Leptothrix cholodnii SP-6: one gene and its partner. The protein of the gene in region 2 interacts with the protein of the main gene of each other region in a pairwise test. Links are inferred from orthologs where the notes say so. Each region holds a gene or a part of one and is shown on either strand. Other genes may lie near its edges.

Region 1 (3,278 bases), 2.6 Mb from region 2 along the record:
ACTCATCGAGTTGTCCTCGTTCAAAAGCCGCACTTTCCCGTGAACCGGGGAAGCGGGTGCGCAACTGGCTGCCGAACTCGTCGACCGCCGTCGGATTCTTGCGCTTGTGTTCGATGCGTGCGGCCAGCCACAGCGTCTCGGCGGTGGCCAGTTCGTTGGCCTGGTTGACACGCTGGATGTAGAAGCGCGCCCGATCGAGGTCGCCCTTGCGCAGCAGCACCTCGGCCAGGTTGAAGGCGGTGGCCGGGTTGCCTGCGTCGAGCTCGTAGCTGCGCAGCAGCAGGCGCTCGGCCGCGTTCAGGTCGCCGGCGCGGGCTTCGCAGACGCCTTGTGCCAGCAGGCTCTTGGTCTGTTCGCGGTATTGGGGGATCGCCAGTGCCTGCTCGAAATAGCGGCGCGCATCGGGGTAGCGCTGCTGCCGGCACAGGAACCAGGCGTAGTTGTGCAGCGCGTCGGCATCGCCGCCGTTGAGCGACAGCGCGCGCCGGAAGCTCTCTTCGGCCAGCGCGTTCTCGGACATGCTGGCGTAGATCAGGCCACGCAGGTTGAAGGCCGAGGCGCTGTTCGGGTCGGCCACCAGGGCGCGCTTGACTTCGTCGAGCGCCGTGCCGGCCTGGCCCTGGGCGAAATAGGCCGAAGCCAGCTCGAGGCGGATGCGCGAGCGCTTGGCCGCATCGGTTTCATCGGACGCCGTGACCAGATCCGGCCGCGTCGCCGCATTGCTGCTGCTGTTGACCGCGACAGGCTGGGAGGGCGCCGGGATGCGCGTGTCGCCCACCGTGGTCGACACCACCTCGGTGGTCGTGGTGCACGCCAGCAGCGTCGACGCCAGCAGCAGCGCAGCGCCGAGCCGGACACCGATCCGGGTCAGGTGCGCGCCGGTCACGGGCCGGCGCTCGGATGAAGCAGGTTCACGCATGCGGGTTCACCGGAAATGGGAGGAGCAGGCCACCGAGGGCACCGACAGCGCCAGCACGCATCAAGCGGCGTCGGGCTGGGCGGCCGAGCGGATCACGCGGATCGGCGAGCGCGTCATGCGCTCCTGGACGCGGGTGCGGTCCTGCACCTCGCCGGCGAGCTGGCCACAGGCGGCGTCGATGTCGTCGCCGCGGGTCTTGCGCACGGTGGTCACCAGGCCACCGTCGATCAGCACCTGGGCGAAGGCCTGCACGCGCTCGTTGCCCGAGCGCTTGAGGCCCGACTCGGGGAAGGGGTTGAACGGGATCAGGTTGAACTTGCACGGCAGGCGCCCGACCGGCCCCTTGTCGCCGACCAGCTTGAGCAACGCACGCGCCTGCTCGTCGCTGTCGTTGACGCCGTCGAGCATGCAGTATTCGAAGGTGATGAAGTCGCGCGGCGCCGAAGCCAGATACGCCTGGCAGGCGCCCAGCAGTTCGGCCAGCGGGTACTTGCGGTTGAGCGGCACCAGCACGTCGCGCAGCGCGTCGTCGCACGCATGCAGCGACACCGCCAGCGCCACCGGCAAATCGGCGGCCAGGCGATCGATCATCGGCACCACGCCGGAGGTCGAGACCGTCACGCGGCGCCGCGACAGGCCGTAGCCGTGGTCGTCGAGCATCACGCGCAGGGCCGGCAGCACGGCGGCGTAGTTCTGCAGCGGCTCGCCCATGCCCATCATCACGACGTTGCTGATGATGCGCTCGCTGGCCGGGCCGGTGGCCGCACGCGCGCCCACCGAAACACCCTCGGCGCGCTCGCGGCGCAGGCTGTGCTCGGCATACCAGAGCTGCGCCAGGATCTCGGCGGTGCTCAGGTTGCGTGAAAAGCCCTGGTGTCCGGTCGAGCAGAAACGGCAGCCCACCGCACAGCCCGCCTGCGACGAGATGCACAGCGTGGCGCGGTCGTCCTCGGGGATGTAGACGGTCTCGACGGCGTTGCCGTCACCCACGTCGAACAGCCACTTGATCGTGCCGTCGGACGAGCGGTGTTCGGACAGCACCCGCAGGGGCGCGATGCACGCCACGTCGGCGAGCTTGCTGCGCAGCGACTTGGCCAGATCGCTCATCTGGCCGAAATCGGCCGCGCCGCGCTGGTGGATCCAGCGGAACAGCTGGACCGCACGGAAACGCTTCTCGCCCAGCTGCTCGCAGTAGGCGGCCAGCGCGTCGAGGTCGAAATCGAGCAGGTTGACCGCGGTCATGGCGTGCCAGGAAGTAGAAGCCGGCTGCAAGGCCCGCCTCGAACCGATCGCGGCTCGAGGCAGCTTGCAGCCAGGGGTTCCTCAGCGGCTGTAGACAGCCATGCCGGGGAAGAAGAACGCGATCTCGACCGCAGCGGTCTCGGGCGCGTCGGAGCCGTGCACGGCGTTGGCGTCGATCGAGTCGGCGAAGTCGGCGCGGATGGTGCCCTTCTCGGCCTTCTTCGGATCGGTGGCGCCCATCAGGTCGCGGTTCTTCAGGATCGCGCCTTCGCCTTCGAGCACCTGGATCATGACCGGGCCGGAGATCATGAAGTTGACCAGGTCGTTGAAGAACGGGCGGGCCTTGTGCACGGCATAGAACTGCTCGGCTTCGGCGCGCGACAGCTGTGCCAGGCGGGCGGCAGCGATCTTCAGGCCGGCGCCTTCAAAGCGGGCGAGGATCTGGCCGATGACGTTCTTGGCGACGGCGTCGGGCTTGATGATCGAGAGGGTGCGTTCGATGGCCATGTTTTTCTCCTGAATTCGGGGATGGGGGCAAAGCCCGATATTTTAGCCTGCGAGGCCACCCGGTGCCCGGTGGGGGCCACCGGTGCAGCCAGGCCCTGCCGCATGCAGGCCCGGCAGGTCAGCGGCGGCGACCGCCACGGCCGCGGTTCGGACCGCCCGGCTTGTTGAAATAGGCATCGGAGCCGATGTAGCCGACCGAGGTCTGCAAGGGATCGGGTTCGCGCGGGCCGCCCTTGCGGTTGTCGCCACCGCGGCCACCCGGCACGTCGTCGCTCGGCCTGCCGAAACCGGCGCTGATGCGCTTGGAACCGGTGGCAAAACGGCGATCGAAGGTCTGCTCGAGCGGGTTCGGGATGTGCAGCGGATCGTCGCCGAAATCGCCGTCTTCGCGCTCGCGCGGCGGCTCACGACTGACGTTGCCGTCGCGCGCCGGGCGCTCGTCGCGCCACTCGGCGCCCCCGCTGCGCGGCGCGCCGGGCCGGCCGTCCGGACCGCGGCGCTCGAAGCCCTGTCCACCCTGCCCGCCCTTGCCCACCGGCTTGTTGCCGCGCTGCTGATTGCCACGTCCACCCGGCGCGTTCTGGCCGCCCTGGGACATCTGCGGACCCTG
Region 2 (3,308 bases):
GAGCCGGTGGGCATGAGCGGCGGGCGGCTCGAGGTCAAGGTGCACATCGTCACTGGCTCGCAGAGCGCGGCCGAGAACATCATCAAATGCGTGCGGCGCTGCGGGCTTGAGGTCGACGCGCTGGTGCTCAACCCGAGCGCCTCGAGCCTGGCGGTGCTGACCGCCGACGAGCGCGACCTGGGCGTGGCGCTGGTCGACATCGGAGCGGGGACCACCGACGTGGCAATCTTCACCGACGGCTCGATCCGCCACACCGCGGTGATCCCGATCGCCGGTGACCTGATCACCAGCGACATCGCGATGGCCTTGCGCACGCCCACCAAGGACGCCGAGGAGATCAAGGTCGAGTACGGCGTGGCCAAGCAGCTGCTGGCCGACCCGTCCGAGCAGCTCGAGGTTCCGGGCCTGGGCGACCGCGCACCGCGCCTGCTGAGCCGCCAGGCCCTGGCCGGCGTGATCGAACCGCGGGTCGAGGAGATCTTCTCGCTGGTGCACCAGGTGATCCGCGAGAGCGGCTACGAGGAGCTGCTGTCGAGCGGCATCGTGCTGACCGGCGGCAGCGCGGTGATGCCGGGCATGGTCGAGCTGGCCGAAGACATCTTTCTCAAGCCGGTGCGCAAGGGTCTGCCGCTGTACGGCGGCGCGCTCTACGACATGGTGGCCAACCCGCGTTCGGCCACCGCAATGGGTTTGCTCGAGGAGGCGCGGGTGGCGCGCAACCGCGGCATGAAGGCGGCGCAGTCGGGCTCAGGCGTGGGCCTGATCGGTCGCGCCAAGGATTGGTTCCTCAAGAGCTTTTGACGAGGATCCGGATGGCATGTGTTTATCAAGCAAGAGGCCCGGTGATGCTGAACCTGCAGCGCACCTCAAGAGGCCACGGTGTCGGACGGTGCTCGCAGGCCGCCGGCACATCACGATGAAATTGGCAGTCGCCTATCTAGCAAGGAGAGTGGCATGGGTATCGAAATGATCGAAGAGTTCGACATGGGCACGCAGATCAAGGTGATCGGCGTGGGGGGTGGGGGTGGCAATGCCGTCGACCACATGATTGGCCAGGGCGTGCAGGGCGTGGAGTTCATCTGCGCCAACACCGACGCCCAGGCGCTGAACCGCTCGCAGGCGCATTCGCTGCTGCAACTGGGCCACACCGGCCTGGGTGCGGGCTCGCGACCCGACGCCGGCAAGGCAGCCGCCGAGGAGGCACAGGACCGCATCAAGCAATCGCTGCAGGGCGCGCACATGGTGTTCATCACCGCCGGCATGGGCGGCGGCACCGGCACGGGCGCGGCACCGGTGATCGCGCGCATCGCCAAGGAAATGGGCATCCTGACGGTGGGCGTGGTGACCAAGCCGTTCGAATTTGAAGGCAACCGCCGCATGAAGCAGGCCGACGCCGGCCTGGCCGAGCTCGAAGCCAACGTCGACAGCCTGATCGTGGTGCTCAACGAGAAGCTGCTCGACGTGCTGGGCGACGACGTCACGCAGGAAGAGGCTTTCGCCGAAGCCAACGACGTGCTCAAGAACGCCGTCGGCGGCATCAGCGACATCATCCACATCCCGGGCCTGGTCAACGTCGACTTCGAAGACGTCAAGACCGTGATGAGCGAGCCCGGCAAGGCGATGATGGGCACGGCCACCGCCAGCGGCCCGGACCGCGCCACCAAGGCCGCTGAAGCGGCCGTGGCCTGCCCGCTGCTCGAAGGCATCGACCTGTCCGGCGCGCGTGGCGTGCTGGTGCTGATCGCGGCCAACAAGCAGACCTTCAAGCTGGCCGAGAGCCGCAACGCGATGACGACGATCCGCCGTTACGCGGCCGACGACGCGCACGTGATCTTCGGCACCGCCTACGACGAGAGCCTGGGCGACGCCCTGCGCGTGACCGTCATCGCCACCGGCCTGGCGCCGGCGCGCCGCGCGGCCGCGCAGATCCAGATGGTGCAGCCGCCGATGGTGCAGCAGCGCACCGGCACCGACAACATCCCGGTGCTGACGCAGCCGGTCAGCGCGCCCGCCCATGCGGTGGCCTCGCCGGTCGGACTGGGCCAGGACTACACGGTGCCGAGCGTGTGGCGCACCAACCGCACGCAGGCCGCGGCCAAGGTCGACGCGCTGGTCAACAACGGCATGGAAGAGATCGAGATCCCGGCGTTCCTGCGCAAACAGGCCGACTGATCGCCGCATCAGCGGTCACGGTTCCTTGCTTCCCCGGCGCCCGCCCTGGCGCCGGGGTTTTTGCAATGGCAGCGATTGTCATCGGCCCGTCCGGCCACACCGTCCAGCAACATCGGCCCGCCTAAAATCGACGCATGCTCAAGCAACGCACCCTCAAGTCGCTGACCCGCGCCGTCGGCGTCGGTCTGCACAGTGGCAAGAAGGTCGAACTGACGCTGCGCCCCGCACCGCCCGACACCGGCATCGTGTTCCGCCGCATCGACCTGCCGCAGCCGGTGGACATCCCCGTGCGCGCCGAGGCGGTCTGCGATGCGCGCATGGCGACCACGCTCTCGCCCGGCGGAGACCCCGGCGCACCCAAGGTCAACACGGTCGAGCACCTGATGTCGGCCTGCTGCGGCCTGGGCCTGGACAACCTCTACATCGACATCACCGCCGAGGAAGTGCCGATCCTCGACGGCTCGGCGGCGTCCTTCGTGTTCCTGCTGCAGAGCGCGGGCATCGAGCTGCAGAACGCGCCCAAGCGCTTCCTGCGCGTGCTCAAGCCGGTCGAGGTGCGGCAGGGCGAGGGCGACCGGCTGGTCTGGTCGCGGCTCGAACCGCATCACGGCTACAAGCTCACCTTCGAGATCGACTTCGCCCACCCCGCGGTCGACCAGACCGGCCAGCGTGTGGTCTTTGACATGGGCTCGGGCCAGTACAAGCGCGACATCGCGCGCGCACGCACCTTCGGTTTCACCAAGGACCTGGAGCTGATGCGCTCACGCGGGTTGACGCTCGGTGGCTCGATGGACAACGCCATCGTGGTCGACGACTACCGCGTGCTCAACGCCGAGGGGCTGCGCTACGACGACGAGTTCGTCAAGCACAAGATCCTCGACGCGATCGGCGATCTCTACCTCTGCGGCATGCCGCTGCTGGCCAGCTACACCGCCTTCAAGAGCGGCCACGCGATGAACAACCGGCTGCTGCGCGCCCTGCTGGCCGACCCGACCGCCTGGGAAATCGTCACCTTCGAGGACGAGAAGCTCGCGCCGCAGGGCATGGCCGAACTGGCGCCGGCCTGGTGAGGGCCCGCCGGGTGTCGCGCGCATGCTGATCTTCCGCGCCCTCGTCCTGCTGCTGCTGGTGGCCGC

The links.
Region 1: the proteins of ftsZ (region 2) and rlmN interact in binary tests that used the Escherichia coli proteins (3 or more experiments, as listed by UniProt). The link is inferred for Leptothrix cholodnii SP-6 from one-to-one orthologs.

Annotation. Positions count from the first base shown.
Region 1 is NC_010524.1:3,159,342-3,162,619, forward strand. The notes cover bases 71-3,033. They hold rlmN (dual-specificity RNA methyltransferase RlmN), read right to left. Parts: upstream 2,162-3,033; coding sequence 980-2,161; downstream 71-979. Other genes in these bases: pilW (type IV pilus biogenesis/stability protein PilW), read right to left, coding at 71-919; ndk (nucleoside-diphosphate kinase), read right to left, coding at 2,243-2,668; rluB (23S rRNA pseudouridine(2605) synthase RluB), read right to left, coding at 2,787-3,033. Also shown: LCHO_RS14360 (helix-turn-helix domain-containing protein), read right to left, coding at 1-6; more of pilW, read right to left, coding at 1-70; more of rluB, read right to left, coding at 3,034-3,278.
Region 2 is NC_010524.1:572,935-576,242, forward strand. Bases 71-3,063 are described here. They hold ftsZ (cell division protein FtsZ), read left to right. Parts: upstream 71-954; coding sequence 955-2,172; downstream 2,173-3,063. Other genes in these bases: ftsA (cell division protein FtsA), read left to right, coding at 71-801; lpxC (UDP-3-O-acyl-N-acetylglucosamine deacetylase), read left to right, coding at 2,307-3,063. In the rest of the region: more of ftsA, read left to right, coding at 1-70; more of lpxC, read left to right, coding at 3,064-3,242; LCHO_RS23605 (hypothetical protein), read left to right, coding at 3,265-3,308. UniProt on the Escherichia coli protein: Essential cell division protein that forms a contractile ring structure (Z ring) at the future cell division site. The regulation of the ring assembly controls the timing and the location of cell division.